Regions from separate parts of the Exiguobacterium sp. s130 genome, predicted to be linked through region 1. Evidence: predicted binding sites of a transcription regulator. Region 1 holds the regulator's gene; each other region holds the start of a gene.

Region 1 (10,611 bases):
TCAGAAGAAACGGCTTTCTCACCCGTATTCATGAGCATGAAACAACCTGTTCCGTATGTGTTCTTTCCTTCACCCGCTTCGAAGCATGTTTGACCGAAGAGTGCAGCTTGTTGGTCACCAGCGATCCCAGCGATTGGCACTTCGTAACCGAAGAAGTGATACGGTACTGTTTTATCGTAGACTTCACTCGATTGACGAACTTCTGGCAACATTGATGCAGGAACACCGAGGATATCGAGCAACTCTTCATCCCATTTTTGCTCATAGATGTTATACATCAATGTTCGTGAAGCGTTCGTGTAATCCGTGATATGCGTTTTTCCACCAGACAGTTTCCAAACGAGCCACGTATCGATCGTACCGAAGAGTAATTCACCGTTCTCTGCTTGCTCACGTGCGCCTTCGACATTGTCGAGAATCCATTTGACTTTCGTACCAGAGAAGTAGGCATCAATCAAAAGTCCTGTTTTATCACGGAACTTCTGATTCAAACCTTGTTCTTTTAAGTCGTCACAGATACCAGACGTTTGACGTGATTGCCAAACGAGCGCGTGATAAACCGGTTTACCTGTTTCTTTGTTCCAGACCACTGTCGTTTCACGTTGGTTTGTGATTCCGATTCCGGCGATTTGCTCAGGTTTGATATCTGCTGTTCCGAGTGCTTCAGCCATAACAGCAAGAATCGAACCCCAGATTTCGTTTGCATCGTGCTCGACCCAGCCTGGTTGCGGGAAGTATTGCTTGAATTCCCGTTGTGCCGAGTTGACGATTTTCCCGTCGTGATCGAAGATGATCGCACGTGAGCTTGTCGTACCTTGGTCGAGTGCTAGGATATACTTGTTTTCCATTTCGAAATCCCCCTTGAGCGGTATGTGTTTGTGAAACGTGATCTTAGTAGATCAATTGATAGATGAACACGGCAAGCGCTCCGCCGATGATTGGACCAACAACTGGAATCCATGAGTAGCCCCAGTCAGATGACCCTTTATTCGGAATCGGTAAGATAGCATGTGCGATACGCGGTCCAAGGTCACGGGCCGGGTTGATGGCATATCCTGTTGTACCACCAAGTGATAGACCGATGACGACGACGAGTAAACCGACGATAAGTGGTTTTAAGCCGTCACCGAATGTCGTTAAACCGAGCGCCAAGATACCGAAGACGAGAACGAATGTCCCGATGATTTCAGAAATCAAGTTCGACGGCGTATGGCGAATCGCTGGACCTGTTGCGAACACACCGAGTTTTGCAGCTTGATCATCAGTCGCTTCAAAATGTTTCATGTAATGAAGCCAAACGAGAATGGCGCCGATGAAAGCTCCGACAAGTTGTCCGGCAATATAGACAGGAACGTCTGCCCACGGTAAATCAGAGTTTAAAGCAAGTGCAATTGTTAAAGCAGGGTTCAAGTGCGCTCCACTCTCAGCAGCGACGAATGCTCCTGTCATGACAGCAAGACCCCAAGCGAACGTGATGACAATCCATCCGCTGTTTTCGGACTTCGTCTTTCTCAAGACGACACCGGCGACGACACCATCCCCGAGCAGAATGAGGATCATCGTACCGATCATTTCTAGTACAAAGTTATTCATGCAAAAACCCTCCCTTTGGATTAAAGCAAATAATGGTCTTTCTACTTTAAATTACTCCGATTTGATAACGTTTTCAATACATATAATTGAAATATAGGAATGGAAATTTTTTATTTTAATGTTTAAAGATACGAAAAATTGGATATGAAAACACCTCGTCTTGCCTGCAAGCAAGCAAAAGAGGTGTTAACGACGACGCTTTTTTCTTTTTTTAGGTCGAAACCAACTACTGGAATAATCTAGTAGGATATGAATTGTACTCGCCACCATGATACCAATGACAAAAGCGGGTAGGGAAGCGAACCAGGAATCGATGGTCTCTGACGCGATGACTTGAAAATACAAGCTGAGAAATAATAAGGGAATCACAAGTGCAGCACTATAAAGGAGTCGAATGACATCCCCAATGATCAATCCGTGTGACCAGATCGAGCGGTGGGGCATGATCTTCACATAAGGCATCCACAGGACTCGAAATGGTCCAAAGCGATAATACGGTTCTGACTTTAAATCGAGGTCAGGTGACAACCAAAGCGTACCGACAGCGATACCGATGGCAGTCGGTAACCAATCGGTTTGTTGCGTTGCGACCGAATACGCAACGTAACCCGTCAGTGCGACGGTATTGACGGTATCATGTACATTTCCTGAAGGCATGAAAAAAGACCAGTCGTAACTGGTCCCTCCGTCAATGAATCGTCCGATACACGCCGATTACCTTACCAAGAATGGAGACATTATCGAAATACATCGGATCCATCGAGTCATTTTCTGGTTGTAGACGTACCTGTTGATCTTCTAAGAAGAACCGTTTCACCGTCGCTTCGCTATCTTCGGTCATAGCTACGACGATTTCTCCGTTTTCTGCTGTGTTTTGTTGGCGTACGATGACACGATCGCCGTCAAGAATACCTGCGTTAATCATTGATTCCCCATCGATCGTCAACATGAAGACCGTTTCGTTTCCTACATAATGTGCAGGAAGCGGGAATTGTTCTTCGATGTTTTCAATCGCTGTAATCGGAAGACCAGCTGTGACTTTCCCGATGACGGGAACATGAACGATGGCTTCCGTGATTTCTTCAGGCTTATCAAGCAATATCTCAATCGCACGTGGTTTCGTCGGGTCACGGCGAATCATTCCCCGTTTCTCGAGTCGATCCAAATGACCGTGTACCGTCGAGCTAGACGCGAGTCCGACTGCTTCTCCGATTTCACGAACTGATGGTGGATACCCCTTCAGTTTCACTTCAGAGACGATGTAGTCGAGAATCTCTTGTTGGCGCTTAGACATTTTCCGCATACGAATTGCCACCTCTTTCTGGATTGAATTTTGAAATGTAAGAATATATGTTTCTAAATTCACTATAACATAGAACAAATGAGCGTACAAACAATTGTTCGACATTTTGTGTTGACCGAACACAGGTTCTGTGTTTATTATGAGTTATGCGAACAATTGTTCCGCGAACGTTTATTCTAACTCATTCATTTCATATTTGGAGGGATTCATGATGATTCATACGATTCGTACTCATGCTTTTTCTATTCTCTTCTATGCATTAAGTATTGCCTTCGTGATCTTTTTACTCACACCACGCCCAGATGAAAAAGTAGCGCAATTGATGACGGCTTCCGTTACGGTCGATGAGAACGCTACAGTCGAACAAATTGCTGAAGTCTACAATGACGGTTCGATGTCAGATGAGGAATACGTCAACTGGTTGATCAAAAATAATGATGTTGAGACAAAACATGTCATCTCAAAAAGCAAAATCGTTGTACCAATCGCACAACAATGACAAAATGGAAAAGTTGTGAAAGAACGAACAGGGATGTGAGGTACGATGAAGGTCGTGATTTATTGTCGAGTATCGACCGAAAAAGAAGCACAAGATAGTTCGATTGAACGCCAACGGATGGAGCTTTCGAAGGTTGCTTCTCAAAAGGGATTTGATGTCGTGGACATCGTCTCTGAAAAAGAGAGTGGATATGATGTTGATCGGGAAGGGATGCTAACAGTTCTTGATTATGTGACACGCAATACGGTAGATGCGGTCCTGGTGACAGATGATACACGGATTGGTCGAGGGAATGCAAAAATCGCTATTTTGCATACATTCAAAAAACATGGGGTCCGCTTGATGACGCTTGATTCAGATGGAGAATATCAACTTGCGGATGCAGAAGCGATGGTCCTTGAGATCGTCTCACTCGTGGAAGAATACCAACGGAAACTGCATAATGCAAAAATCGCCCGTGGCATGCGGCGAGCAGTCGAACAAGGTTTTCGCCCGGAACGAAATCTCAATCGTCAAGGAGAGAACGCAGGACGTAGTCGAAAAGACGTACCGATCGAAGAAATTGTACGTCTTCGAGAACTCGGATTGACGTTTTCTGATATCGCCATCACCTTGCGGGGGATGGGGCATGATATTTCAAAAGCAACGGTCAATCGTCGATATCTTGAATACCGCGAACTGACACCTAGCCCGGAATGAGAAGCAAGTAACCCGTCGACTGACGCGGTTAACTTGCTTTTTTTTATAAGCTCTTTTACAGTAAGAATACAATTGAACAACTCAAGTTTGAGTCATAAAGAAAGAGGGATTCCATGTTATCACAAGAACAATTAGATCGAATCAATGCATTAGCGAATAAATCAAAAGTTGAGCCGTTATCGGAAGCGGAAACGGCAGAGCAAAAAGAATTACGTGCAGCGTATCTCGCAGCATTCCGTGGATCGTTCAAAAACCAACTCATGGGTATGAAAATCGTCGATGAAGAGGGAACGGACGTAACACCTGAGAAATTGAAACAAGCACAAGAAGAAGAACGGAATAAACAATAATCGTTCGTTTCTTTTATAGAAGAAAGAGGTCTCGCGTCAAGCGGACCTCTTTTTTGTTTAGAGCGAGTATCTTTTTTGTTTAGAGCGAGTATCTTTTTTGTTTAGAGTGAGTAGGTGAGGAAACATTGTACGATAGCAATACATCTTAATAGAGGACATTCATCGATTCAGACATCCTGTATGAGTCGATAGAACGGCTATAGATAGCGCATTCATTTTAATGTGACATACTATTTAGAAAAGTTGTATCACATTTAAGAGTATGCTAAAATGAGTAGGAATTTGTGAAAAAGAGAGAGGATGATTGTTTTGACGAACATGACGACAGTAGAACAATTAGCAATTAATACGATTCGTACCTTATCGATTGATGCCGTACAAAAGGCGAACTCGGGTCACCCAGGTATGCCAATGGGAGCAGCGCCGATGGCATTCTCGCTTTGGGCGGATCATATGAACCACAACCCTAAAAATCCAGAATGGTTCAACCGCGACCGTTTTGTACTTTCAGCCGGACACGGTTCGATGCTTCTCTACTCACTCCTCCACCTATCGGGATATGATCTATCGATGGATGATCTTAAATCATTCCGTCAATGGGGATCAAAAACACCAGGTCACCCGGAATACCGTCACACGGCTGGTGTAGATGCGACAACGGGTCCACTTGGTCAAGGGATCGCGATGGCAGTTGGTATGGCGATGGCAGAACGTCATCTTGAAGCAAAATACAACCGTGACGATCTCAACGTCGTTGATCACTTCACATACGGAATTTGTGGAGATGGAGACTTAATGGAAGGTGTCTCAGCTGAAGCGGCTTCACTCGCAGGTCACCTTGGTCTTGGTAAATTGGTCGTATTGTATGATTCAAACGATATTTCACTTGATGGCGATCTCGATAAATCATTCTCTGAAAACGTCCAGAAACGCTTCGAAGCTTACAACTGGCAAGTCATTCGTGTAGAAGACGGAACGGATATCGATTCGATTTCGAAAGCAATCGCGGCGGCACAAGCAGAGACGACAAAACCGACATTGATTGAAGTCAAAACAGTCATCGGTTTCGGTTCACCGAACAAATCAGGGAAGTCGGCTTCTCACGGTGCACCACTTGGTGAAGCAGAAATCAAATTGACGAAAGCAAGCTACATTTGGGATCACGAAGAGTTCTACGTTCCTGAAGAAGTCAAATCATTGTTTGACGAGCGGGTCGTCCAACGTGGTGCTTCTGCAGAAGACGCATGGAACGAGACGATGAAACAATACGAAGCAGCGCACCCAGAATTGCATGCTGAACTCGTTCGCGCAATCGCAAACGAATTGCCAAGCAACTGGGAAGCAGACCTTCCGACATACGACTTGTCGTCGAAAAAAGCAACGCGTCAAACAAGCGGTGAAGTCTTGAATGGTCTCGCGAAGAACGTTCCGACATTGTTCGGTGGTTCAGCTGACCTTGCAGGATCAAACAACACGATGCTCAAAGGCGAAGCAGACTTCGATATCGACCCAAGCGGTCGTAATATCTGGTTCGGTGTACGTGAATTCGCAATGGCAGCAGCTGTCAACGGTATGGCACTTCACGGCGGCGTCATCCCTTACGGTGCAACATTCTTCGTCTTCTCGGATTACCTCCGTCCAGCTGTTCGTTTAGCAGCATTAATGGGACTTCCATCAATCTTCGTCTTGACGCACGACTCGATCGCTGTCGGTGAAGATGGTCCAACACACGAGCCAGTCGAACACTTGATGAGCTTCCGTGCAATGCCGAACGTCACGATCTACCGTCCAGCAGACGGAAAAGAGACGATCGCAGCATGGAAAACAGCAGTTCAAGCAAAAGATAAACCGACACTCCTCGTCTTGACACGTCAAGGTCTTCCTGAACTTGAAGGTACGACGACAGAAGGTGCTGAAAAAGGTGGTTATGTCATCGCTGGTGACGTTACGAAAGCTGATACACTCTTGCTCGGTACTGGTTCAGAAGTTCACCTTCTTGTCGAAGCACAAAAAGAACTTGGTGAATCAGCAGCTGTCGTTTCACTTCCATCATGGGAAGTATTCGAAGCACAATCAGCAGAGTACAAAGAATCGGTTCTTCCAAAACACATCACGAAACGTGTAGCAATCGAAGCAGGGGCTTCACTCGGTTGGTACAAATATGTAGGTACAGAAGGACAAGTCATCGGAATCGATCGTTTCGGCGCATCTGCTCCTGGAGACTTCCTCTTGAAAGAATACGGCATGTCTGTTGAGAACGTTTTAGCGACTGTCAAGCAACTCGGATAATCATTTCCGGAAAAACGGGTCCGATCTTACGTCGGACTCGTTTTTCATCTATTATCATCTATGCAAACAATTGGAATTATAGTATAGTAAAAAGCGACGTTTTAAGTTAGAGGAGGAAGCAACTTGGCTACATGGATTTGGATTTTAATTGCCCTTCTTTGCTTGGTAGCAGGTGTCGCCCTTGGTTTCTATATCGCTCGTCGATACATGATGAACTACTTGGAGCAAAACCCACCAATCAACGAAGATATGATTAAGACATTGATGATGCAAATGGGTCAAAAGCCATCACAAAAGAAAGTCAACCAAGTGATGCGTTCAATGAGTGGTTCAATGAAATCACCTAAAAAATAAGCTGTACGAAAGGGGACCAAATGGTCTCCTTTTTATTTGCTATTTTTTAGAAAGAGAATTAATCTAAAATGTGAGACTATTTCAAATAATCATAGGATTTAAAAAAAGGGGGGAGACTTGAATGGGAGTCTTCAGGAAACTCGGTTGGTTTTTCCGACGAGAATGGAAAGCGTATAGTCTTGGGGTCATCTGTTTGATTTTTGTGGCAGGGTTAGAACTTATTCCACCAAAGGTCATCGGAACGACAGTCAATGGTCTGAGTGAAGGAAGCTTGACGAAGAATGATTTGATTCGTCTAGCTGGTACATTGTTACTCATCGGGGTCGCGACGTATTTCATTCGTTATTTTTGGCGTTTTCACATTTTCGGTGCATCGATTCGCCTCGGGCGATTATTACGCAGTCAACTGTATGGTCATTTTTCAGATTTGGATCAATCGTTCTATAAGAAATATCGCAGCGGAGATTTGATGGCACATGCGACAAACGATGTACAAGCTGTTTCGATGACAGCGGGGGCTGGCATTCTAACGCTCGTCGACTCGGTGACGATGGGGAGCTTTGTCATCATCACGATGGTCACGACGATCAGCTGGAAATTAACACTCGTGTCACTTTTGCCAATGCCACTGATGGTCTATTTGACGTCACGCTACGGTAAGATGTTACATTCCCGTTTTCATGACGCGCAAGAAGCGTTCTCTGATTTGAACGATAAGGTCGCGGAGAGCATCAGTGGTGTCCGTGTCTTAAAAGCAACAGGGGAAGTCGAATCCGACGTGCAGACGTTTACCGATCTGTCTGATGACGTCGTTCAAAAGAATCGTCGTGTGGCGAAAATTGATGCTCTGTTTGATCCGACGATTTTTGGATTAGTCGGTCTATCGTATATCATTGCGGTCGGCTATGGCGCCTACTTGTTACGACAAGGCGAAATCCGGATTGGTGATATCGTTTCCTTCACTACATATCTTGGTTTATTGACGTGGCCAATGCTCGCCTTCGGTTGGTTGTTCAACATCGTTGAACGGGGTCGTGCTTCCTATGACCGGATCGAACGGATGCTTGCGATCGAACCAGAAATTAAAGATGCGAAGGAAGCAGCAACGAGTGTCTCATCATCAGAACTTCATGTCGGGATTAAACGATTCATCTATGACACGCAACCGGTCCTTCAAGAGATCGATGTGACGTTGAAGCCCGGTAAATCGCTCGGAATCGTCGGGAAGACGGGTGCCGGGAAATCGACATTCGTTCGTTTGTTATCGCGTGAATATGACGTTAAACAAGGCGCCATCACGATTGGTGGACGAGACATCAAACAATTGACGCGTGACACCGTCCGTCGTCAAGTAGCGATCGTTCCACAGGATCATTTCTTATTCTCCGCGTCGATTGCCGATAATATCGCCTTTGCAAAACCGGATGCATCAATGGAAGACATCATGGAAGCGGCACGTATTGCAGCAGTCCATGAGGATATTCTTGGATTTAAGGAAGGGTACGCGACGATGGTCGGGGAGCGTGGGGTGACGTTATCTGGCGGTCAAAAACAACGGATCTCGATTGCCCGAGCATTATTAGCGGATTGTCCGATTTTAGTACTCGATGATGCCTTGTCTGCGGTCGATGCGAAAACCGAAGAAGCGATCATCCACCACTTCCGTACGGCGGATCACGATCAAGCGCAAATCATCGTTGCCCACCGATTATCGGCTGTGTCGCATACCGATGAGATCATCGTCCTTGAAGACGGTCGGATCATCGAGCGAGGAACACATGAGCAATTACTCGCTCATGACGGTTGGTATAAAGAGACGTACGATCGCCAGCAACTAGAATCACTCGTTGAACAAGGAGGGCGTTCTGAATGAATCATGATATCAATGAAAAAGCCGTCCTGAAACGATTGCTTGATTTCGTCAAACCGTTCAAAAAGCAAGTCAGCATCGCTTTCATCCTGCTGTTCATTACGACAGCGGCAAAACTCGGGGGACCGTATCTCGTCAAGATTTTTATCGATGAATATGTCGCACCGGGTACGTATCCGGTAAAGGAAGTTGCACTTTTGTTTACGGCGTACTTGTTATTGCATACAACAGGGATCATCGTCGATTACTTGCAAGCATTTGAGTTCCAAAAGATTGCCTTACAAGTCATTCAACGCTTGCGTATCGATGTATTCCGACACGTCATGCACTTACGACTCGCTTATTTTGATCGAACGCCTGCTGGGGTACTCGTCTCCCGGATCACGAACGATACGGAAGCGATTAAAGAACTTTACATCGGTGTCTTATCGACATTCGTGCAAAGCGGTGTCCAGTTGATTGGGACATATATCTTCCTCTATCTGTTAGAACCGCGACTCGCGACGATTGCGTTATTGTTGTTACCACTGTTTTATTTCATCATTTGGATTTACCGGAAGTATTCGACGAAGTATTACGCGGAAGTCCGCGATTTACTGTCGAAAATCAATGCCCAACTGAATGAATCGATCAACGGGATGGCGATCATCCAGCAGTTCCGCCAAGAAAAGCGTCTAATGGCAGAATTCGAAGAGACGAACGTCGCCCACCAGAATGGACGTTATAAGAACTTGAAGCTCGATAGCTGGTTACTACGACCCATCATCGAATTGTTACTGGCGATTTCGATTGCGACACTCGTGACGTATTTCGGTGTCTTATCGTTCTCACAAACGGTCCAAGTCGGTGTCGTCTATGCCTTCATCAGCTACATGGAGCGAATTTTCCAACCGGTTCAGCAAATCATGCAACAATTGTCTGAGTTCCAACAAGCTGTCGTCTCGGCAGACCGTGTATTCAAGGTGCTCGATACGGATGAACCGGAACCAACGAAACAGCTCGAAGGGGATGCACGTGTGTCGGAAGGACATATCGTCTTTGAAGATGTTCGCTTTAGTTATGATGGAGAGAAAGATGTTTTGAAAGGAATTTCATTCGAGGCGAAAAAAGGACAGACGATTGCCCTCGTTGGTCATACGGGAAGCGGAAAAAGTTCGATCATCAACATCCTCATGCGATTTTACGCTTACCAATCGGGTCGGATTTTGATCGATGGTCAACCGCTCGAGCAGTTATCGGAGGAAGAACTTCGGAAGCATGTCGGACTCGTCCTGCAGGATTCATTTTTGTTTACGGGTACGGTCGCGGATAACATTCGATTGTTCGACAGTTCGATTTCCTTTGATCGTGTTGAAGCGGCCGCGCAGTTCGTTCAAGCCGACGGATTCATCAATCAACTCGATCAGCAATATGACAGTCCCGTCGCCGAGCGGGGTGCGACATTCTCCGCTGGAGAACGTCAGTTGATTTCCTTCGCACGCACAATGGCACGGGATCCGAAAATCCTGATTCTCGATGAAGCGACAAGTTCGATTGATACGGAAACGGAAGAAAAAGTCCAAGTGGCGCTCGAACGGATGCGCGAGGGTCGGACGACGATTGCCATTGCCCACCGATTATCAACGATTCAAGATGCTGATTTGATTCTTGTATT
Region 2 (10,611 bases), on a different contig from region 1:
CGTCAGACCAAGCAGGAAACGGGGCGTGAAATGATCGATGACCTTCCGATAACTCGTCGCTGCCGCGTGATGGAACTCGTCGACAATGATGAGATCAAACTGGTCCGTTGCAAAGCGATCCAAGTGACGTTTTTGCGCCAACGTCTGGACGGAAGCGAAGACGATCTCCGTCGTCTCCGTGACGGTCCGGTCACTGCCGATATAAAAGCCGGTCTGCCACGCCGGATTGACTTTTTTAAACGAACGCTCCGCTTGCAGTAACAGTTCTTTTTGATGCGCCAGGAATAGGACTCGTGTAAAGTCTCCCGCAAAGAACGCGCTGAGGTAGGTCTTCCCTAATCCAGTCGCAAGCACTGCCAACGCCCGTGTCCGTCCTTCTTCCATCGTTTCCCGTAACGCGCGGAGCGCTTCTTCCTGCACTCGGTGCGGCAGGATTTCTGGCGCAACGACGACTGTTCCTTCGTCATACTCGACTTCTGGTTCCGCGACATATTGCCGTGCCGCGTACTCTTGACGGTAAGCGTCTAAGACAACTGGGTTCAGTTCTTCTGCCGATTCACTGAGATAAAGATCCATGAAGGCATCAATCGCATCATCAAGGATCTGTGGAGCGACAGCTTGCGGTAGATGAACGTTCCATTCAATACCGGACCGAAGCGCACTGTTCGAGATGTTCGACGAACCGACGATTGATAAGCCAGTCTCTGCGTTTCGAAACAGATACGCTTTCGGATGGAAAGAGCGTCCACCTGACCGATAAAAGCGAACTGACAACCCATCAAGCGCAAGCAACTGCGCCAATGCTTCTGGATCGGTGATATGTAGATAGTCGCCAATCAACAGCCGAATCTCGGCTCCTCGTTGCAAGGCACGACGAAATGCCGGGACGAGCAAGGTGACACCTGACTTCTGAGCAAACGCTGCGACGATATAGACTTCCTCTGCTTGATCAATGGCTTCGACGAGTGAGTCATATAAATGATGCGTCGTCAGCTTCGCTTCCGGGATCAATCCTCGACCTCAATCAGGTAGAGGCGTTCTTCGAATCCACCGCGTTGTTGCTGTTTCTTCGCCCGGACGGCTTCCATTTCCTCAACAGTCACGCCATGTGTCTTCGCTAACGCTTGGATGAGCTCCAGTAAATCAGCTAATTCCTCGACAGCATCTGCGTCTGTCACTGCCTCCTCATATTCAGCGAGTTCTTCATGTAATTTCTTTTTCGCTTCCACTAGGAATTCATTTTCGTCCAACGTGCGGAACGTCGCTTTTTTCCCGTTTTGGTCGATGATGTTTGGAATCGCGTCTCGAACTAATTTATGATAAAGTGGCATATCAATTCACTCCTTTGAAAGGTTGAGGGATATCCGAGTCGAATCACTCGGTGTCGTACATATGTATTTTATAAGAGGAGGTTCTTTTCATGTCTACATTCAAACAGATCGACACAACGAACGCCCCTGCTGCAATCGGTCCTTACTCGCAAGGCTTTATCGCGAACGGAACACTCTATGCTTCTGGTCAAATCCCGATCGATCCGGCAACAGGTGAACTTGTACCAGGCGGAATCACGGAGCAGACGGAACAAGTCATGCGCAACGTCGATGCCATCCTGAAAGAGGCAGGACTGACACCTGACCGCGTCGTCAAGACGACATGCTACTTAACGAGCATGGAACACTTCGCTTCTTTTAATACGATTTATTCCGATTACTTTGCACCGCGCAATCACTTCCCGGCTCGGTCTTGTATCGCTGTTAAGGAACTACCAAAAGGTGCTTTAGTTGAAGTTGAGATCTTAGGACTCGTGTAATCTGATCGCTACGCACTCGTTGCGTAGCGTTTTTTCATATTCAACAAATGAATTTTCAAAATTTTACAATATTTATTTTTTAAGGGAATATTTTGTTTTTTATGATAGAATATTATTAATTCTTACTTATTTTATAATAAATAATTTTGACAACCTAATTTTTAGATCTAAAAACATAAATTAAGGAAGAATTTAATACATAAAAATCTATTGGGATTATGAAAGGACAGAATTTATTGTTATGAAAAAGTTTTTAAAATTGGTATTGGGATTAATCGTTGCAATTGTTATTTTGATTGTTGCAATGGTAGCATGTACATCGTTCTTTGCTAATGAAGTTGATAAAGAATTAAAAAAGGGTGATGAAGTCACTTCTGTCGATTCTAATAAGTCATCTGATGATAAGAAAAAAAGCGAAGCCCCTAAAACTTTTGCCTTTGGTGACACAATTAAAGTTGGAGATGTACAATTAACAATATCAAAAGCACAAAATCAATCTCCTAATCAATATAGTGAAGCTAAAAACAATAACGTTGTCGTTTTTGATGTAACAGCAATCAACAAAGGTGATGATTCTTCATTCATTGATAATACAGAATTTAACTTGTATATCAATGACGAACAAGTAGAATCCTATTATGGCGATGATACAGCAATCAGTGGTGATTTGAATAAAGGGAAGACATTAAAAGGGAAGCTCTTCTACGATGCACCAAAGGGACAGTCGCTCGAATTAATCTACAAGCCTTCTTTCTCATGGAATAACAATGAAGTTGTTTTTAAAGGTAAAAACTAACGCATAAGCGCTCCTGATTTATGGAGCGCTTTTATTGTTTTCAAACTGTTTTTGAATCGCATTCATCACCATTGGTATTTGTACGACCAAATTCAAGATACTTACTCCGATTACTAGTTGATTGACTGTCAATGGATTGAAGTATCCTTCGCCATATCCTTCCCCTACACTGAGTGCGATCGCGTACGAAATTACAAACGAAGCCATGTTGCCGATGACGATGTATTTCGGTTTTCCACTCCGTGCAAGTGAATACGATAGAACACCGAGTCCAAATAAAAATAAGGCATACCCTAGTATCGAACCCTCTTTCCAATCGAGGTAAGGTCCTAGCCACGCAAACGGAATCAGATACAATAGTGCTCGTTTCATAGTTCACCCTCCCCTTCTTCGTCTTCTCGGTTACTCCCGGCATCGTAATAACCGTATAGGAGTTCCCGAATCATCTCCCACCCTGGTGGAAACACATTTGAACATGACACTTTTTCTGTACCGTGTTCTGTCGTCACATGAATTTCCCAGGCTGTTCCGTCCATCATCGTAAGACTTTCAGGATCCGCGCACTCTCGCCATTTCTCGGCATTGAATAAATCTGACCACATGTCGATTAGATAGATGTCCTCTTCCGTCAGGTTTATAAGCAATGGATCCATTTCGTCAAGGAATATTAATTCACGTGGAAACCGTGGAGATAATATTTCTTCCTCATCTTCCGCTCGAACTGTCCGACTTGCACGGTCCCACCAAAACGTCTGTCCTCTTCCCATGCCGGACTCTCGGAAATAAATTCGTTTGACTGCTTGCATCACGCTCATCCTCTAAAATTGATATTTCCATTATAGCCCATTTGTTATTTTTAACCTGTTACATTTTTTACTATGGTTCTGCTGATTTCTGTGACTGTGAAACATTTTCCTCCTTCTATCAGTAAATGTAGTGAAAGGAGATGGTTCACATGCATGTATCCATTCAACAAGCCGGTTATGACATCGGTCAGCCCGTCTTACACGAGATTGCGTTTGCTTTACAGCCCGGATCCATCACCGGTTTGATCGGTACGAACGGTGCAGGAAAAAGTACGACGATTCAAGCGATGTTCGGTACGCTGCCTTGGGTCGAAGGAGAAATCGATTTACCGGTCTCACTCGCCTATATTCCGGAACAGCCAACCTATTATGAATATTTGACGCTCTCCGAGCACCTTGAGCTGGTCGCCTCGCTCCACGAGACAGACCATGCCTATACGGAAAGACTTTTAAAGACATTCGAACTGCATGCTGTCACATGTGACTATGTATCCTCTTTTTCTAAAGGAATGAAGCAAAAGGTGATGCTCGTCTGTGCCTTGATGCAACGCGCGGACTGCCTGATCATCGATGAACCGTTCGTTGGTCTTGACGCGGTCGCGACGATTCGCTTGTTGCATGTACTTGAAGCAGAACGAACGCGTGGCGTGGCGATTCTGCTCGTCACTCATGTCCTTGATTCCGCGGAACGTCTGTGTGACGACTTCGTCTGGATTGATCAGGGACGCATCAAACATCAAGGAACACTCGCTCAAATCGGTGAAGCTTCCGGTCAGCCAGGTGCCCGCTTGTTCGACATCATGGAAGCGATGGTGCTCGAGCATGATTGAAACCTTTTTGAAGCAACGGATCCGTCGACGGCACGCGGAACAGCGTCGCTTCTTTCGAGAAATCTTCGACTGGACGATCTTGCTGTATCTCGTCGTTCCGGTCGGGCTGTTCATCATCTATGAGACGGTTCAAATCTTAAGTGGTCAAGCGGACTGGGTTCAAACGGTTCCGGTCGCTTGGATCTTACTTGGTTGGATGCTGTACGGGTTTCTGCCTGCCTTTTACGCTTGGTTCGAACCGGCGGATCGTCTCTTCTTCAAACCGGTTTCTGGAGCGATCGTCCGAATGAAGCGGTATTCTGTTCGGTATCACTTCGTGCGGATTTTCTTATTAACGGCCGGCTTACATCTACTTTGTTTCCCGCTACATCACATCCGGTTTGACCAATCTAGTATCACCGTACTGCTGACTAGTCTCGCGCTTTCTTTACTCCAACCGTTCTTTAGCTTCTGGACATACCGGCTATCTGGGCAACGGTTCTTGCGGAAATGGAGCGGTCATCTCGTCCTGGCAACCGGACGCATCACCCTGTTACTCCTGCTTTGGCTTCAACCGCACCCTGTCCTCTTCGTTGTCGCACTGGGTGTGTTACTGTTCGGATCTTTTCATGTCCGGCACTGGTCACGGCGTGAGGACGGATTAACGGAGGATATCCTGTTGTCGACGAAACGACAGTCGAGTTTATCAACAACCGTCCTTGAATTGAACGGTGCCTTACCGAAGCCGTCTCACCGAAAGCGTCCGTTCCTTCATCTGCGATTATTCAAGCAGACGCACCAGCAACTTCCACTGATCACGTATCTGCGGGATCCGAGTAAGCGTCGCTTCTTGCTCCAACTGTTCGCTGCGATGAACTACGGTCTTCTCGTCTTACCATGGATTGGACGCGGTCTCGTCATCACCTTCGTCCTATTCGTTCTCTTTCAAGAACGGAAACAACATCACACGTGGTTCCGCAAACAATCATTCTACCAGCATATTTCCAATTGATTGATTTCTGCTATACTTTTTCTAATACATAGTTGGAGGGATGACTTCATGCGTACTCATTTATTCTTATTTGGAGGCGGTCCTCCATTTACACCGAATTTGCGAAAACGGTTTGCTGCATTAACGAATGGTGGTCCGGTCGCGATTCTGTATGTCCCACGTACTGGTAAGGAATGGGTGACCTACGCCTCGATTTATACGGAAGCGTTGCAGGAAGAGGGTATTTCGTCCTTCGTCCATCTACCACTGTCTGACGCGCCAACGGATGAACAGCTCGCGCAACTACAGCAATGTCAAGGGATCATCATCTCCGGTGGCGAGACCGAATTGTATCAGCAATACTTGGTCGCGACACCGATTGGTGACATCATCCAGTCGCATTTCGTAAACGGTGTTCCGGTCGCTGGCTTTTCTGCCGGTGCCCTCGTTTCACCCGAACGTTGTGTGATTCCGGAGATCGACCAACGCGACAATCGACGTCTTCGCTTGCCTGGTCTTGCCCTGCTGAAAGACGCTGTCGTCTGTGTCCATTACGAGACGTGGGGCGAAGCTGCCCACCTGGTGAAATCCTTTACGGAAGAAGGCACGAGCCGTGCCTTCGGACTTGCCGACGCAAGCGGGATCTATCTACGCGATCAGCAGCTGATCGAAACGGAAGGAACCGATCCCGTCGTATTATCGCGGAGTCCCGTCAAATGACAGCAATCGTTCCTGCCGTCAAAGGCATCATCATTCACGAGCAACGTCTTCTGATCGTCCGCCGGGCTGTCGCTGACTTCGGCGGCGGAACTTGGGAATGTCCAGGTGGAAAGATCGACTTCGGTGAACTGCCGCTCGACAGTCTCGTTCGCGAAATGAAAGAAGAGACACAGTTGACGGTTACGCCGGAGCGTCTACTCTATGCCTCGAGCTTCCTAACGCATCCCGATCGGCAAATCATTTTGTTGATGTACGTCTGCTCGACGAACCAGACGAGCGTTCAGTTATCCGCAGAACACGACGCTTATCTCTGGGCGGACGAAGAAATGATCCGTCAGTTGATTGCGCCAAATATTTTGGCTGATTTTGAGCGATATGATGTCTGGTCTCTCCTTAGTTGAACGTAATATACTGCCTTGTCTAACGCTCTCGTCAGACAAGGCAGTATTTTTTTCATTATCGAACAGTTGTCGTGTTTTTAAAGTAATGAACAGGGAATCCCTTAAATATATCTATCGTATACATTATTAAGGGGGAATCTTTCATGGACCGTCAAGCCGAAAAACGAAAAAGTAAGATGCCGTTCTTCATCATTCTTGTCATTGCCATATTTGTCATCGTTGCTGCTGCGTTGATCATTTATGTGACGTCTGAACCAAAAGAAGAGACACAAGCACTTATGACACATCTTGCGACTGTCCTTCCGATTTACGTGAACTAGATTCACAAGACCTTTACACAAGTCGTACAACGCCTTCATACATGTTGAGCTATCTCCTCCCGATAGGAATACGGGAGGAGATATTTTATGCCAAAGAAAAAACGATTACTGGCACAACAATTAAATGGATGGTTGATTCCGATCGTCGCCATCGGACTGATCGTGATCAGTGGTCTAAGCGTTTACGCGTCGTACCAACAATCCGTCGCAGCGACTGAGGAACGGCTGATGCGCGAATTAACGATGTTTGATGCGAACGTCCGGGCAACGTTTCTCGCATATCCGAATGACGCAACAGACCGTACGCGTGCCATTAAACGATTACAACAGCAACAGCGAACCGACTTATCACGTGATGACTACACGACTCGCTTTCAAAGCCTGAACACGAGTGAGGCGTTCCGACCGTTGACACTCGAACCAGCAAAACGGAAACAACTACTACAGCATTTAAAAACAGCTCGTACATATGCCTTTTCAAATCAAGACCAGTTTCTTGTCGCGATGACGATTCCGGAACTCGATGACGTCATCTTGCTGACGACCGATCGCGATAAATTAATCGCTCCTGCTCGAGATTTAGCTTGGACACTCATCTGGGTGAGCGTGATCACACTTGTCAGCATCAGCCTCTTGATCCGCTGGCGAATTCAACGACAACTAGCACCGTTATCGAAACTCGCTCTACAGATTGAAGAAGCCCATGCGAAGCGATCGTATCGTCCGTTAACGCTTAAGACGACGACCTTTGAGTTACAACAGCTCACGTTTCAATACAATCAATTGATGCAACAGATTGGGGATTTGACGGTCGAGATGCAACAAGCCAGTCAGGAACTTGAATCCGTCCAGCCCCACTTTTCCTCGCATTTATCCGCGATGGATGAATCGGTGCATGCCGTCGATGAAGTCGCCGGCTCCTTACTTGCGCAATCGACGCAGATGAATCAGACGATCATCGCCTCCACACGTTTGACTGCCCAAGGACACGATGCGTTAAGCGAAATGCAAACGACACTTCTGAACAGTCAACATGCCGTAACCCGTTTTCAACAGACTGTTCAGATAAATCACACGACACTTGAGACATTACAAGAGGAAAGCCAGTTACTGAAGGAACAATCCGCGACGACAGAGCAGATTTTGCAACAGACCTCACATCTACAGCAGCAGATGGAGACCTCAATTTCCCACATCCAGCGTGTCGCTGAAGAGACGCGCCGCCTATCGCTAAATGCGCTGATCGAGTCAACTCGTGCTGGCGAAGCCGGTCGTGGCTTCACGGTCGTGGCCAAGGAAGTCGAAAGACTAGCGATCGATATCCGGACGAGTACGGACCACATCCGTCAGGTCAATCAGACGTGGACGACAGGGCTCAATCAAGTCGAACAAGCGCTCTCGCAGATGACGGAACGGTTTCTCTCGACGTCACAACAGCTTGAGACGGCAACGGAGCACTTGCAACAGATGCTGACTGAAGCGACGACGATCGAGACGACACTAGGGACCGTTGAACACCAACGCCAGATCGTCGCAGAAGTCCAGTCGAATATGCAACAGCATCTACAATCTGTCCAAAAGTTGATGTCAGAGCTCTCGTCCTACAGCCAAGTACTCGGGGATCAAATGCAACACCACGTCATTCAGCAAACGGAATTGAAGACACATAGCGCGGTACTCGAGTCACGGATCAGTTCGTTGCAACAGACCGTTCGCTCGAGCGAATCGTCGTCTTAACAAAAAGAGCGCCTGCCATTCCTGGCAAGCGCTCTTTCCCTCTGTTCTCAGCCGATATAACGTGCTTCCTTTTTATCGATGATATTGCGAATCCGGTTCTCCGTCACCTGATACTGCCCTGCCAGTTGACGAATCGTCTTTCCTTTTTCATACTGCGTGCGAATCGTTCGAATCTGAAACGGTGACAGCGTCACATGTTGACCTAACAAGAGATCAAACTCGCCCAGCAATTCAGTATACTGCTGATCGATTGAAGGCAGGACATCTAAGTTCGACAACTGATCGTCAGCCCGTTTGCCGTTGCGCCGGACGAGTCGCGCTTCCGTGACGTCAGCCGTCAGAAAAGCTTGTGCAACGAGTAGACCGACCTGCACGCGTTCTCCTCGACCACGTTGATAGAGCGTCACTTTGCGATACCCTTCCCGATTGATTCGCGGACGGAGCAAGACACCTTTTCGTCGTTGCTGGACACCGCGACATGTCACGATCGTCCGGTCGAGCGACCTGACGCGACCAAGCGATGAGACTTCATATATACCTACATAGCCGATGACGGCCTTCCATTGCTCTTGCATAGTTGTCCTCCTTCAGACAAGGACACGACGGGACTTCATACCTGAATTATATCAAATTACGAACAAGCGTTCTAGTGATGTCACTCATCGGAATGTGCTATTCTTAGCAGAAAAAGGAAATGAGGTTCGTCCATGAAATTTGTCTTGTTACTTGGTCCCCAAGCGGTCGGAAAGATGACGATTGGTCAGGAAATCGAACGGTTGACGGAGATGAAAGTCTTCCATAACCACCAGACGATCGACTTGTTATTGCCTTATTTTGATTTCTCTGAACCCGCCCATCACCGCTTAAAAGATACGATTCGGCGCGAGATGTTCAAGGAAATGGCGAACAGTTCGCTTGAAGGTGTCCTGTTTACATTCCTCTGTTTATTCGGCGTCGAAGGTGGTGGTCTCGAGTTCATCGAAGAAACGGTTGAGTTGTTCGAACAAGCAGGTGCTGACGTCTATATCGTTGAACTGGATGCGCCGGTCGCGACCCGTCTGCACCGGAACACGACCGAAAACCGATTGACGCACAAAGTGACGAAGCGCGACCTCGCTGCTTCTGAACAAGACTTACGCGAGACGGCAGACGGATACCGGACACGCTCGCTGCCAGGCGAATTGCCGGACGTCAATTATCTCTTTCTTGATACGGAACAGTTAAGTGCGCGTGAAAGCGCTGAAGCGATTTGCGACCATTTCAACTGGTCGCAAACAACGGTCTAATCACAAATAAGCCCCGTCTGCTGAGCAGGACGGGGCTTTAATGATGAAGTTCACGTGCATATCGATTCGCCTGCAACTGAAATCCGTTGCGACGCCAGACCGTCTCACTGCCCGCTTCACTATAAACACGCGTCAATAATAATGTCCGCGCGAGATATGACAAAATCGACGTCAAGGCTTCCGTGATGTACCCGTGCTGATCGCCTTCATCATTTGACGTATATCGCAGGCTTCCGATTGAATCATCCCATGTAAAAATAATCGTTCCGACGATCGTTTTCTCACGTAACGCATGCAGCGTCCACTTACAACCCGATTCTTCATCCGTTGCTTCGACAAATAATCGTGACGTTTTAAAATCCGGATGCCGTCCTTGCATTCAGCTCTCCTCCTCGACCTCAAACGTTGCTGTCGCGTAAGCCTCTCCGTTAATCAAAATCGTCAATGTGTGTGTACCAGGATAATGGACACGCGTCGTCATGTTCCGAAACGATTGGCGTCGTTCGACTTGTAAGACACCTTTAACTTCTCGCTCCCGCAGTTGAAACACCTTCCGACTCGTTCTGCGTTGTTTGACGTAATCGATCGCGTACTCCAAGCGTAAACGTTGTGGAACAGAACTCGTCACGGTGAACGAGAAGTCGAGCTCTTTGCCAATCGTAACCGGCGAGACGACTAAATTTGTAATCTCGACCTCCCCTTGCGTAACGTGTCCGAACAACTGTAAGACTTCTGGATTTCCGCGTTTGAGTAACATCCGGGAAGCATGACGTAAAATCCAGTCCGTATTCGGATCTGTTCTTAAGTGACGTTCGATCCGCTCAATCAGATATTCCGGATGCGTCTTTGAAATATCGTTCAAGTGATTAGCGACACTTTTTCGGACGTAGAGTGACGGATCCTGTAGTAACGCGTCAAGAATTGGTAATGACGGT
Region 3 (10,611 bases), on a different contig from region 1:
CGGGGAATGCCCGAATCACGCAGCGCACGACCGACACCTTCTTCATTTTCGTAAATCATCGCTGTATCGATTGAACGATACCCAGCGCGGAGTGCTTCGCTGACCGCTTCATATACTTCTTCTTCCGGTACTTTAAAGACACCATATCCGAGTTGGGGCATACTGATGCCATTGTTTAACGTGATCTGTTGCATCGATTCATCGACTCCTTTGTAGTGAACTGTTGTCTTTTCTAGTGTACGCTCTCCTTCTATGAAAATCGAATGATTGCCGAAGCGAGTTCTTTTGCGTATACTGAGCGATAACAAATATTAGGAGGCGATTCTGTGATTCGACAAGCTGTTTTGCAATACATACATGAGGAAAACGCGCTCGATCAACTTAAAGAAGTGATAGGTAATCGTTCAGCAGTCCTGATTCATGGACGTCAAGCCTATGAAGCAGCTGCTTTTGCTTTACCGGCATTACCACGTCTTTTATTTGAAGGGCATTGTACGGATCAACAGGTGGAAGCTTTCAAACAAGTATGTGCTCCGTACGATGTGATTCTCGCGCTCGGAGGCGGGAGTGTCATCGATACGGCAAAACAGGTCGCGTTTCAATTGAGACGCCCGATCATCATCATTCCGACGATCGTCTCGAACTGTGCTCCGTGGACTCCGCTCAGTGTCATGTATAACGAAGAGGGACAGTATATCCGATTTGATACGTTCCCCGTCGTGATTGAAGCCCTTTTACTCGATCATCGGATCATCGCAGCGAGTCCGTATGATTATTTTGTAGCGGGGCTCGTCGATACGTTAGCGAAGTGGTATGAAGCACGTGCCTTAAGCGGATCATCGGCTGAAGATCCCGTCATCGAGATGGCACTTCGGACGGCTGAACTTTGTAAGGATCTTATCTTGTCGACGAATATAACGGAAACGCGTTTTCGTGAGTATCCCGTTGAAATGCAACATCTCGTCGAAACCGTCATTCCGTTAGCCGGAAGCATTGGTGGTTTTGGTGATGCGGCGACGCGTGGTGCAATTGGACACGCAGTGCATAACGCGTTATCGCCTCATCCAGAAACGCATGCGTTCTTGCACGGGAGTAAGGTCGGTTACGGACTACTCGTTCAAGAGAAGTTACTCGGACATGATGATGATTATGCAGAGTTGCGTGACTATCTTCTTGCACAAGAACAGCCGACGGCACTCGCAGACTTCGCATTATCGCTTGATGTCGTCGAAACACTTGCTTTACGGACATCGAAAGAGGAATTGTGTCGTCTGTTGCGTCCGATCGTGTCAATGGAACAACTAGTGGATGCTATTACACGGAACGAGACGGTTTTCGTTTCGACGACTTAACATAAAAAGACGCACATGTGCCGAATAATCATCAAACGGTCCATGTGCGTATTTTTATTGTGCTTTCGCAAAGCGAGCATAAGGAGCAGGGCGACCGAGTAGGTATCCTTGACCAAGATCGAAGCCGAGTTCGCGGCAAAGATCGAGTTCTTCTTGCCGTTCGATGCCTTCCGCTAAGATTTGAATCCCCATTTCTCGTGTCAGATGACGGGCTTTTCGTAAAAAGGCTTCGTTTTCTGAGTTCGTATCGCAGTGATCGATGAAGGAACGATCAATTTTAATATAATCTGGTTGAAGCAAGGACAACATATCGAGTGTCGAGAAACCAGCGCCGACATCGTCCAGTGCTACTTGAATGCCTTGCTTTTTATACTGTTCGAAGACGTGTTTCAAATGGTTGACGTCTTCAATTTTTTCCGTTTCGACGACTTCGAAGACGAGCCGACTCGGATCGACTTGATAACGTTCGACGATCTCAAACGTATGGCGCAGGCAGTACTCCGGATTATAGATCGTCGAAGGGAGAAAGTTGATGAACGTTTTTGTTGTGCCACCGATATGATGCGTCGCACGGATGGCTTCTTCACGCGCCCGCTGATCAAGACGGGAATGAAGCCCCATCTTCGAGGCAGTGGAGAACAGGACACCCGGTGAGATCGGCGTGTTGTCATCTGCTGCGCGCAGTAAGGCTTCGTTCGCGACGAGGATATTTTGTTGAATATCATAAATCGGTTGCAGATGGCTTGTCATGACGCCGTGCTGGATAAAATCAATCGCTGACCGATGCTTTAGCTGTTCTAAGAGTGCTGAAGCTAGGATAGGTGCTGTCACATAACGCGATTGTGTGGCGCGACAGGATACCGGATAATCCGCTACACGCAAGAGCGACGTCAGTAACTGTTCGAGTTGTTCGAATGATTGATAGGAATAGATTTCTGGTGTTGGTGACTGGATATGGAGTGCTCCCGCTTCAATAAAACGGATTGATGTCGTGCATTCGGCGCAAGGATGCCACATAAAAAGATGTCCACCTCTCGATACATCAAAAGATGTATTAATTAAATTGGTTAAACTCTTTACCCTGAGAGAAAAAGAATTTAAACCTATCTTTTATAATCATTGACCTCATCCCAAAAAGAGAAGGGAACGACGGACACATTTCCGTACGTTCCCTTCTCTATCGGTCACATTATTTCATTGTGAAGTGTAAAATATCCAGAAAGCGAGATGCAACACAGCTGCAAGCGGCACCAGCCATTGGAATTTCGCTTTCCGTGTCTTATGCCGGACTGTATACATACCAATCCAAGAACCGAGCGCACCACCGAGGAAAGCAATCGTTAATAGTGTCGCTTCCGGTGTCCGGTAAGCATGTTGTCGTGCTCGACGTTTATCCTGCCACATCGAGACAAATCCGATGAGTGTCAGGAGGAGGTAATACCCTAAGATGATCCTCATGAAAAAACGACTCCTTTTCTACCGTTCGGCACCACCACCGCCGGAACTTCCGCCACCACCACGACTGCCACCATTTCCACCGCCGCCACGCATGATTGCGGAGAAGATGTTCAAAATCGCGAAGAAGAACATACCACCGGTGAACTTCATATCGAGGAACAATAAGATCAGTAATCCAGCACCAATCAGAATCTTCGTCCACAGCGGAAGCCCACCATCATTTTGAGATTTCGGAGGGTCTTGCGACTCAAGCGACTGATCTTTTGAAATGACACTGACGACAGCTTTGTATGTTTCGCTTGCTGCTTTTCCATACTGACCATTCTCTTTATAAGGGACCGCGTATTGATCGAGGATACGACCGGCCGTGATATCGGTCAGAACCCCTTCGAGTTTATAACCGACCTCGATCCGAAATTGGCGATTCTTTTCGTTCGGAGCGACGACGACGAGTACACCATTGTCTTTTCCTTTTTGACCGATTCCTTGTCGCCGGAATGTTTCATTGGCGTAAGAACTTAAGTCCTGTCCTTTTAGATCGGAAACCGTCTTCAGCACGACTTGCGCCGTCGTGTACTGTTCGAGTTCCTGACCGAGTTGCGCGAGTTCGGCTTCTTCCGACGGTGTGAGCAACTGAGCATCATCTTGAATGAAAAAGGCTGCTCCCGTTCGTTCTGAAACGGCACTAGCCGTCGGAACGAAGAGGAAGAAGACGAGGAACGCGCTCAACAGAAGTCGCGTCCACCGCCGAATCATTTCGAATCACTGTTAAAGTCGACAGTCGGATTTTCTCGGTCGCTGTCTGAAATTTCGTAATACGGCTTTTTCTCGAATCCGAATGCAGAGGCATAGAGTGCTGTTGGGAAGCTCCGACGTTTTTTGTTATAAAGCGTCACGGCATCGTTGTAATCCTTGCGGGCGATCCCGAGACGATTTTCTGTTCCTTCCAGCGTATCCATCAACGATTGGAATCGTTCGCTTGATTTTAGTTCCGGATAAGTGGTTTGCAAAGCAATCAATCCACGAAGCGAAGACGTGACTTGTTGATCGGCTTCAATCCGTTGTTCGGTTGACGCGGCGCGCGCAAGACCAGCTTGAGCTTCAGCGACTTTGCCGTACACTTTTTCTTCTTGACCCGCGACACCTTTGACCGTTTCGACGAGGTTCGGAATTAAATCCGCACGACGCTTGATCTGGTTATCGACTTGCGACCATTTATTCGATACATCTTCTTCTACATTGACGAGGCTGTTGTATTGGCCGATTGCTAAAAACGCAATCACGACGACGACAACGACTCCGATGATTAATGGGAGTTTTGATCGACTCCGACTTCTGCGTGCCATATGGCGTTCACTCCTTTAAGTATGTCTCATCCCTATATACCCTTAACCGAATGAATTAGTTTCAAAAAAAATAAAAAACCGTCAGCTAAAATAGCTAACGGTTAGAATTTACATGTAGACGATGATAGCAAGAACAGCTGCTAAGACAAGACGATAGATCGCGAACGGAACGAGTTTGATCTTGTTGATCAGCTTCAAGAAGAAACGAATCGATAAGAGGGCAAACACGAACGATGCGATAAATCCGACGGCATAGAAACCGAAATCACTCGCATGAATGTTATCCCAGTTCTTAACGAGTGAGAGGAAACTAGCACCGAACATGATCGGTACGGCCATGATGAACGTGAAGTCAGCTGCCGTCCGGTGATTCATGCCGAGGAAGACCCCTCCTGAAATCGTTGAACCAGAACGGGAGAAGCCAGGCCAAAGGGAAATACATTGGAACAGACCGACGAATGCTGCTTGGCGATATGTAATCTGATCAAGCGATGTCGTTTTAGGTTCCTTTGGTCCGAGTTTATCGGCTGCAATCATCAAGAGGGCACCGACCGCAAGACCGATGATGACAGTTTCAATCGAGAAGAGATTCTCATCGATGAAGTCCTCGAATAACAATCCGAGAACAGCTGCTGGTAGAAGACCAATCAAGACGTGACGTAGCTTTAACTTGTGTGTTCCTGATGCGTCGTGCTCTCCTTCGATCTTATATAAACCGATCAAGCTGAAGAGGCGTTTCCAAAAGACGACGATGACAGCTAGAATCGATCCGAGCTGGATGACGACCTTAAAGGTGTTCGCCGAATACTTACCAAGAAATTCTGTTGTTTGTAACCACATGTCATCCACGATGATCATATGACCAGTCGAGGAGACAGGTGCGAATTCCGTCATCCCTTCGACGAAACCGAGTAAAAGAGCTTTCAAGAGTTCAATGATGTGCATGGTAATCTCCTTCTATAATGATGTGCTATGTAAAAACATATCATGTTTTATTCTTGTGAGATAGAACCAATCGGAATATCGGGCGCAGGTCTGAGGGAACGTGACCAATCTGATCCGTGAATACGCACTTCGATCATAGAAAGCAAGAGAGACGAAATACTTAGGACAGCAACGCAAACTTCAAGACGAAGTTTGTGTGTAGGACGGCATCTTGAATAAAATCCTCCGCTTATCACACAAGGTCAGGACAACTTCAAATCGAATAATGATTCGAATGGGAATGGATAAACGAGCAGTGGAGGCTTCAATCCACTGCTCGTTGCTGTTGAGCTCAACCTAAAGCGACATCGAGAATCATCATGACCGTGAAACCGACCATTAGACCAAGTGTCGCTAAATCGGATCCGTTCTCTGCTTGTGATTCCGGAATCAATTCTTCGACGACGACGAAAATCATCGCTCCGGCAGCGAACGATAATGCATACGGCAGAAGCGGTTGAACGAAGAAGACAGCCGCCGCACCGACCATCGCAGCAATCGGTTCGACGATTGCTGACAATTGACCGTAATGAAAGGCGCGCCGGCGCGACATCCCTTCACCGCGTAACGGAATCGATAACGCAGCACCTTCGGGCATGTTTTGAATGCCAATCCCGAGTGCGAGTGTCAAAGCCCCGGCGACGGTCGCTCCGTCCATATTCAAGGCAGCGGCACCAAAAGCGACACCGATCGCAAGACCTTCCGGAATGTTATGCAACGTGATCGCAAGAAACAGCAACGTCGTTTTCTTAAGTCCTGTTGAAGGACCTTCAGCTGTTTCAAGTGGTGCGGATAAGTGCAAATGCGGTGTGACGAAGTCAAGGAGACGGACGAAAAATCCACCAGCGAGAAAACCGATGGCGGCAGGAATCCACGCGATGCCACCGTCCTGCTCCGTGAATTCGATCGCTGGGGCGAGCAAAGACCAGAATGAAGCGGCAATCATGACGCCGGCTGCAAAACCAAGCATCATGTTCATGACGCGTTTTTCAATCGTTGTAAAGACGAAAACGAGTGCCGCACCAAGTGCGGTTAATCCCCAAGTCATCATACCGGCAAGTAATGCTTGCACGACGACGGGGAGGGAAGTGAACCAATCCAACATGACTATTCCTTCTTTCCGGGCACGATTTAAAGCGGCGATCTGTATGAAAGCTTACCCGTTTTCGATCCGAACGATTCGTGTGAAGGAGATTTCTACTACAACACGACCACGCAGAAAGAGAACGGAACGTTCAGGCTCTAGCCGTTCAACAAAACCGACGACCGTCACGTAGCTACTTTCCTTATAATACGTGATTTCGAGTTCGTTTCCTTCTATTAAAGCCTCTTGAAGTAAAAAGTGCCACGATTCTTGCAGTTGTTCATCGATTTCAGGCAAGTCGAGCTGATGCATTTGGACATAATACTCCCGGAGCAATTGCAAGTGCTCCGGCATGAGAAAAGGGATCCACTTTAAATTCCCTCGATCACGATACGCTGTCATGAAGATCACCTCCTGGATGACCGCCAACGAAACGAAGCCGCCGTTTGGCGACGCTCGTATCGAGAAACGAGACAGCGAGACGAATCGTTCCTTTCCCGTAGCGGAGGTTAACGATGTCCATTGCTTTTAATAAGCGCCGCCGTTTCCAAAGTCGTGTATTATCCTCGAACAAGGATAATTGTAAGGTACCTTGATCGGCAGTCAGATGACCCACTGCGACAGATAAAAAACGAACAGGTTCTCCGTCCAGCCAATTCGGTTCGAATAATTGTAAGACATGACGCAGAATGATTCGCTCATCGGATGTCGGATAAGGCAACCGGACTTGACGCGAGAAGCCACTTCGGACGACGTTTCGAGAATAACGGACACCGATATGAACAGTCCAACCGACTTGATTCGAAAAGCGGCAACGTGCGGCAACATCCTGCACGAGTTCGTTGAGCACATTCCGGATACGTTCGAATTGATAATAGTCCTGCATCAAGGTCACACCGTGTCCGATCGTCCGTTGAGGGGCTTTCTCGAACAAATGGCGAGGGGGAAGCAGTGTCGGTGACGCGTCAAGACCCCAAGCGTGGTGCCACAATTCGGCGCCGATGACACCGAAGCGTTCATGTAACTCTTCGACGGGGCGCATGGCAAGGTCACCGATCGTTTCAATCCCCATCATCTGCAGATGTTGTTCCATGCGGTGTCCGACTCCCCACATCTTCCGAATCGGAAAATCATGGAGACGTCGTGCGACATCAGCGTATCCACATTGTGCGATGCCTTCTTTTTTCCCGATTAAGTCAAGCGTCAGTTTCGCGATGACGTTATTTGGACCAATCCCGATGCGGACATGAATGCCGGTCTGCTTCAGAATCGCTTCTTGAATCTTTTTGGCAGCTTGCAGATCGGAACCAAACAGGCGATCGGTTCCAGTCATGTCAATGAAACTTTCGTCAATCGAATAGACACGGATCGCTTCAGGTGGGGCGAATTGGTGCAGGACATCCAGGACACGAATCGACGTTTTCATATAAGCGAGCATGCGCGGTTCGACGAGTTGAATCGTACGACGAATGGCGTAGGGTAATTGCTCGATTTCGTACAGTCGACCGGCTGTCTTGATTCCAAGCGCTTTTAAGGCGGGAGTAGCGGCGAGAATGACGGATCCGCTTCGTTTTAAATCGGAGACGACCGCAAGACGTGTCGTTAAGGGAGGGAGATTGCGATACTGGCATTCACAGCTGGCGTAGAAGGAAACACTGTCAACACAAAAAATACGTTTATTCTGTGGTAAAACGACGGAAGGAAACATTTGAATCACTCCTTTACATGAAAGAACATATGTTCTTATTTTGATTTTCTTTGACTATAGCATGGTCTCAAAGTGTCTCAAAATAAAAAACTGTTGAAAAAAGAGGGATTTCGAACGATTGACCCTTATGCAAAAGGAGTTTGATACACTAAAGGAGAGAAAAAGGGGGAATTTTTATGAAAGAGATCGTTATCCGTTTACCAGAATTACCGAAAACGCTTCAAGCAGAGACGTTCGATCAAGTCGAAATCGACGATCCATATCTGAAAGGAGCACGTTATGAAAAGGAGTCGATGCCTGTCGAACTGACGGAGCGTATCGATGCCTATCAAGTATGTTTTCAAAATGTCTCGTTCGCGAACCTCACCTTTGACCGCGGTTCGTTCGAAGATATTCGTTTCGAGCAATGTGACTTAACAGGATGTCACTTCCAAGAAACCCGTTTTCACCGCGTGTCTTTCGTCGGATGCCGGATGACGGGTGTTCAGTTTGAAGATTGTACGCTTGATCATCTGACGATCGAAGAAGGACTCGCAGACTATGCCCAGTTCATTCGTAGTACTGTCCGTCATCAGCATTGGAGTGAAACGACGATGAAAGAAGCACAGTTCTTCGAAGTGAAACCGACCCATTGGAAACTCGAAGCGGTCCGGCTTACTGATAGCCAATGGATTGAAACACCATTAAAAGGTCTTGATCTCCGGCAGACGGAACTCTCTGGTATCACAATCGATCCGCGATTTTTACCGGGCGCAGTCATTACGGAAGAACAAGCAGTCGCCTTCGCTCGATTATTAGGATTGGTCATTCCATGAAAAAAGTCTCTTTTCGATGAATTTCGAAAAGAGACTTTTGATTTGTTCTTAAAATGACATCGTTTCGCCATCTTCCGGAATGAGGAAATGGGCAGAGAGGTGGAAAGCAGCTAAAAAGTCAGCAATCATGTCGCGCCGCAGGAGACAGTGATTGACGGACTCGAGGTGCGAGACGATGATCGTTGCTTCCGCTGCTGCTTCGTGTACGGCAAGGAGATCACGCTGCGACATCGTGATCGGTTCTCCCGTCAGGAACTGGGCAGCCCCACTGTTGACGACGATGATATCTGGTGTATGTTGTTCAATCGCATGCGCGACCTCGTCACACCAAATCGTATCACCTGCGATATAAAGCGTCGGTTCGTCCGGATGCGTGAGGACGAGTCCGGAGACATGTCCCATTCGTTCACCGATTTCACCGACACCATGCTGTCCACCTGTTCGATGGACCTGGATATCACCGATCGTCACACCGGAATCGAAGGAAGAGACGTTCGTGAAGCCGGCTTCTCGGATTTGCCGTGCGTCTTCTTCTTGCTGCGCATAGAATGGCAAATGCTTGGGTAGAAATTGTTTTGCAGCATCATCGAAATGATCGGCATGCAGATGCGTGACGAAGACAGCGTCAGGATCGAGCAGTGTCTTAACATCGACCGGTAAGTCGACGAGTGGATTGGCGACGGCATTCGGCGTTTGACCGAAAGGAGGTAAACTGCCTTTTTCGCCGAGAAACGGATCGATCAGTAAAACTTGATTGGCATACGTGACGACAAGCGTTGTATTACGAATTTGTTGAATATCCATTAGGTTCATCCTCTCTCAATGACTCGGATTGACTATTCCCCGTCTGGCATTCAATGAATCCTATCGTAAGCGTTTCTCCATCGCCATGACGTCGACGTATTCGCCGTTCAAGCGACCTTGTTCCTTAAATGTCCCAACAATCCGGAATCCGGAACGGATGTAGAGCTTTTGTCCGATTTTATTGAACGGGAAGGTAAAGAGGATCAGCTTATGCATCTGATGATCGCGCGCATGTTGTTCGGCAGTTTCTAACAACTGTGTCCCGATCCCTTGTCCGCGATGTGTTCGAGTAATGTAGACGGAAATCTCACCAACTGTCGCATAGACAGGACGCGGGTTATACGGATCAAGAGAAATGAAGCCGAGGACACCTGTCTCATCTTCTGCGACATATCCAGCGTAGCGATGCGTACGCTCTGCATACCACTGGGTCATGAACGATAAATCTTTTCGATCCGTCTCAAGCGTTGCGATTCGGTCTTCGATGCCTTCATTATAAATGGATAGAACAGCGGGTAAGTCATGTTCCGTTACAGGACGAATATGCATGTTGCTCACTCCCCAATCGCTTTTCCCTCATTATATCTGTTACGTGTCGATGTAGTGATATGTTTGTGAGATAAGAAAAAGCGCCGATTCTCCTTATATAGAAGAAATCAACGCTTTTGTCGTTCTTAAGAGACCGTGGATGTCTCGTTCTCGTAAATTGGAACCCAACCATCCGTCGTGACGAAAATTCGAACAGCGACGACTTTCCGATCCTCTTGGAGCGTAAAGTAGTGGCGTGTATTGACAGGAACAGAAATCAAATCACCAGGATTGAGTTCGATGTTATAGTAGCCGACTTCTTCGTCTTTGATCGCGAAGACGCCGTGACCGCTGACGATGAAACGGACTTCATCATCCGTGTGATGATGTTCTTTCTGGAAGTTGACGAGCAACTCGTCAAGGTTCGGTGTCGTATCCGAAAGTGAAATGATATCAGCTGTCTGATATCCACGACGTTCTGATACGTCTTTGATTTCTGGAGCGAACGTATCGAGAATCGTTTGTTTGTCGG

What was found. Region 1 encodes LexA, which represses DNA repair genes until DNA is damaged. Its sites were predicted from a motif close to CGAACATATGTTCG; they were not measured.
Region 2: the regulator LexA is predicted to act here: its motif matches at 9,025-9,038, upstream of HZS85_RS11740 (NUMOD4 domain-containing protein).
Region 3: the regulator LexA is predicted to act here: its motif matches at 7,955-7,968, upstream of HZS85_RS11195 (Y-family DNA polymerase).

The regions. Positions count from the first base shown of each region.
Region 1 covers NZ_JACSNI010000003.1:376,359-386,969, forward strand. Annotated here, with positions in the region: gene glpK (glycerol kinase GlpK) at 1-848, opposite strand, end outside; gene HZS85_RS09570 (MIP/aquaporin family protein) at 892-1,593, opposite strand; gene HZS85_RS09575 (metal-binding protein) at 1,780-2,250, opposite strand; gene lexA (transcriptional repressor LexA) at 2,282-2,896, opposite strand; gene yneA (cell division suppressor protein YneA) at 3,108-3,395, shown strand; gene HZS85_RS09590 (YneB family resolvase-like protein) at 3,441-4,094, shown strand; gene HZS85_RS09595 (DUF896 domain-containing protein) at 4,208-4,444, shown strand; gene tkt (transketolase) at 4,745-6,733, shown strand; gene HZS85_RS09605 (YneF family protein) at 6,857-7,087, shown strand; gene HZS85_RS09610 (ABC transporter transmembrane domain-containing protein) at 7,209-8,960, shown strand; gene HZS85_RS09615 (ABC transporter ATP-binding protein) at 8,957-10,611, shown strand, end outside.
Region 2 covers NZ_JACSNI010000004.1:126,668-137,278, forward strand. Annotated here, with positions in the region: gene HZS85_RS11680 (DEAD/DEAH box helicase family protein) at 1-1,011, opposite strand, end outside; gene HZS85_RS11685 (nucleoside triphosphate pyrophosphohydrolase) at 1,008-1,331, opposite strand; gene HZS85_RS11690 (RidA family protein) at 1,421-1,810, shown strand; gene HZS85_RS11695 (DUF4352 domain-containing protein) at 2,052-2,606, shown strand; gene HZS85_RS11700 (hypothetical protein) at 2,625-2,978, opposite strand; gene HZS85_RS11705 (hypothetical protein) at 2,975-3,412, opposite strand; gene HZS85_RS11710 (ABC transporter ATP-binding protein) at 3,562-4,242, shown strand; gene HZS85_RS11715 (ABC transporter permease) at 4,235-5,233, shown strand; gene HZS85_RS11720 (Type 1 glutamine amidotransferase-like domain-containing protein) at 5,282-5,932, shown strand; gene HZS85_RS11725 (NUDIX hydrolase) at 5,929-6,333, shown strand; gene HZS85_RS11730 (hypothetical protein) at 6,477-6,653, shown strand; gene HZS85_RS11735 (methyl-accepting chemotaxis protein) at 6,741-8,390, shown strand; gene HZS85_RS11740 (NUMOD4 domain-containing protein) at 8,438-8,965, opposite strand; gene HZS85_RS11745 (AAA family ATPase) at 9,098-9,676, shown strand; gene HZS85_RS11750 (GNAT family N-acetyltransferase) at 9,714-10,055, opposite strand; gene HZS85_RS11755 (DNA alkylation repair protein) at 10,056-10,611, opposite strand, start outside.
Region 3 covers NZ_JACSNI010000004.1:32,045-42,655, reverse strand. Annotated here, with positions in the region: gene HZS85_RS11240 (aldo/keto reductase) at 1-194, opposite strand, end outside; gene HZS85_RS11235 (iron-containing alcohol dehydrogenase) at 327-1,352, shown strand; gene HZS85_RS11230 (EAL domain-containing protein) at 1,407-2,369, opposite strand; gene HZS85_RS11225 (DUF1294 domain-containing protein) at 2,547-2,810, opposite strand; gene HZS85_RS11220 (TPM domain-containing protein) at 2,829-3,566, opposite strand; gene HZS85_RS11215 (LemA family protein) at 3,563-4,156, opposite strand; gene HZS85_RS11210 (undecaprenyl-diphosphate phosphatase) at 4,265-5,101, opposite strand; gene HZS85_RS11205 (ZIP family metal transporter) at 5,433-6,245, opposite strand; gene HZS85_RS11200 (YolD-like family protein) at 6,297-6,626, opposite strand; gene HZS85_RS11195 (Y-family DNA polymerase) at 6,610-7,932, opposite strand; gene HZS85_RS11190 (pentapeptide repeat-containing protein) at 8,109-8,747, shown strand; gene HZS85_RS11185 (MBL fold metallo-hydrolase) at 8,796-9,551, opposite strand; gene HZS85_RS11180 (arsinothricin resistance N-acetyltransferase ArsN1 family A) at 9,612-10,100, opposite strand; gene HZS85_RS11175 (1,2-dihydroxy-3-keto-5-methylthiopentene dioxygenase) at 10,226-10,611, opposite strand, start outside.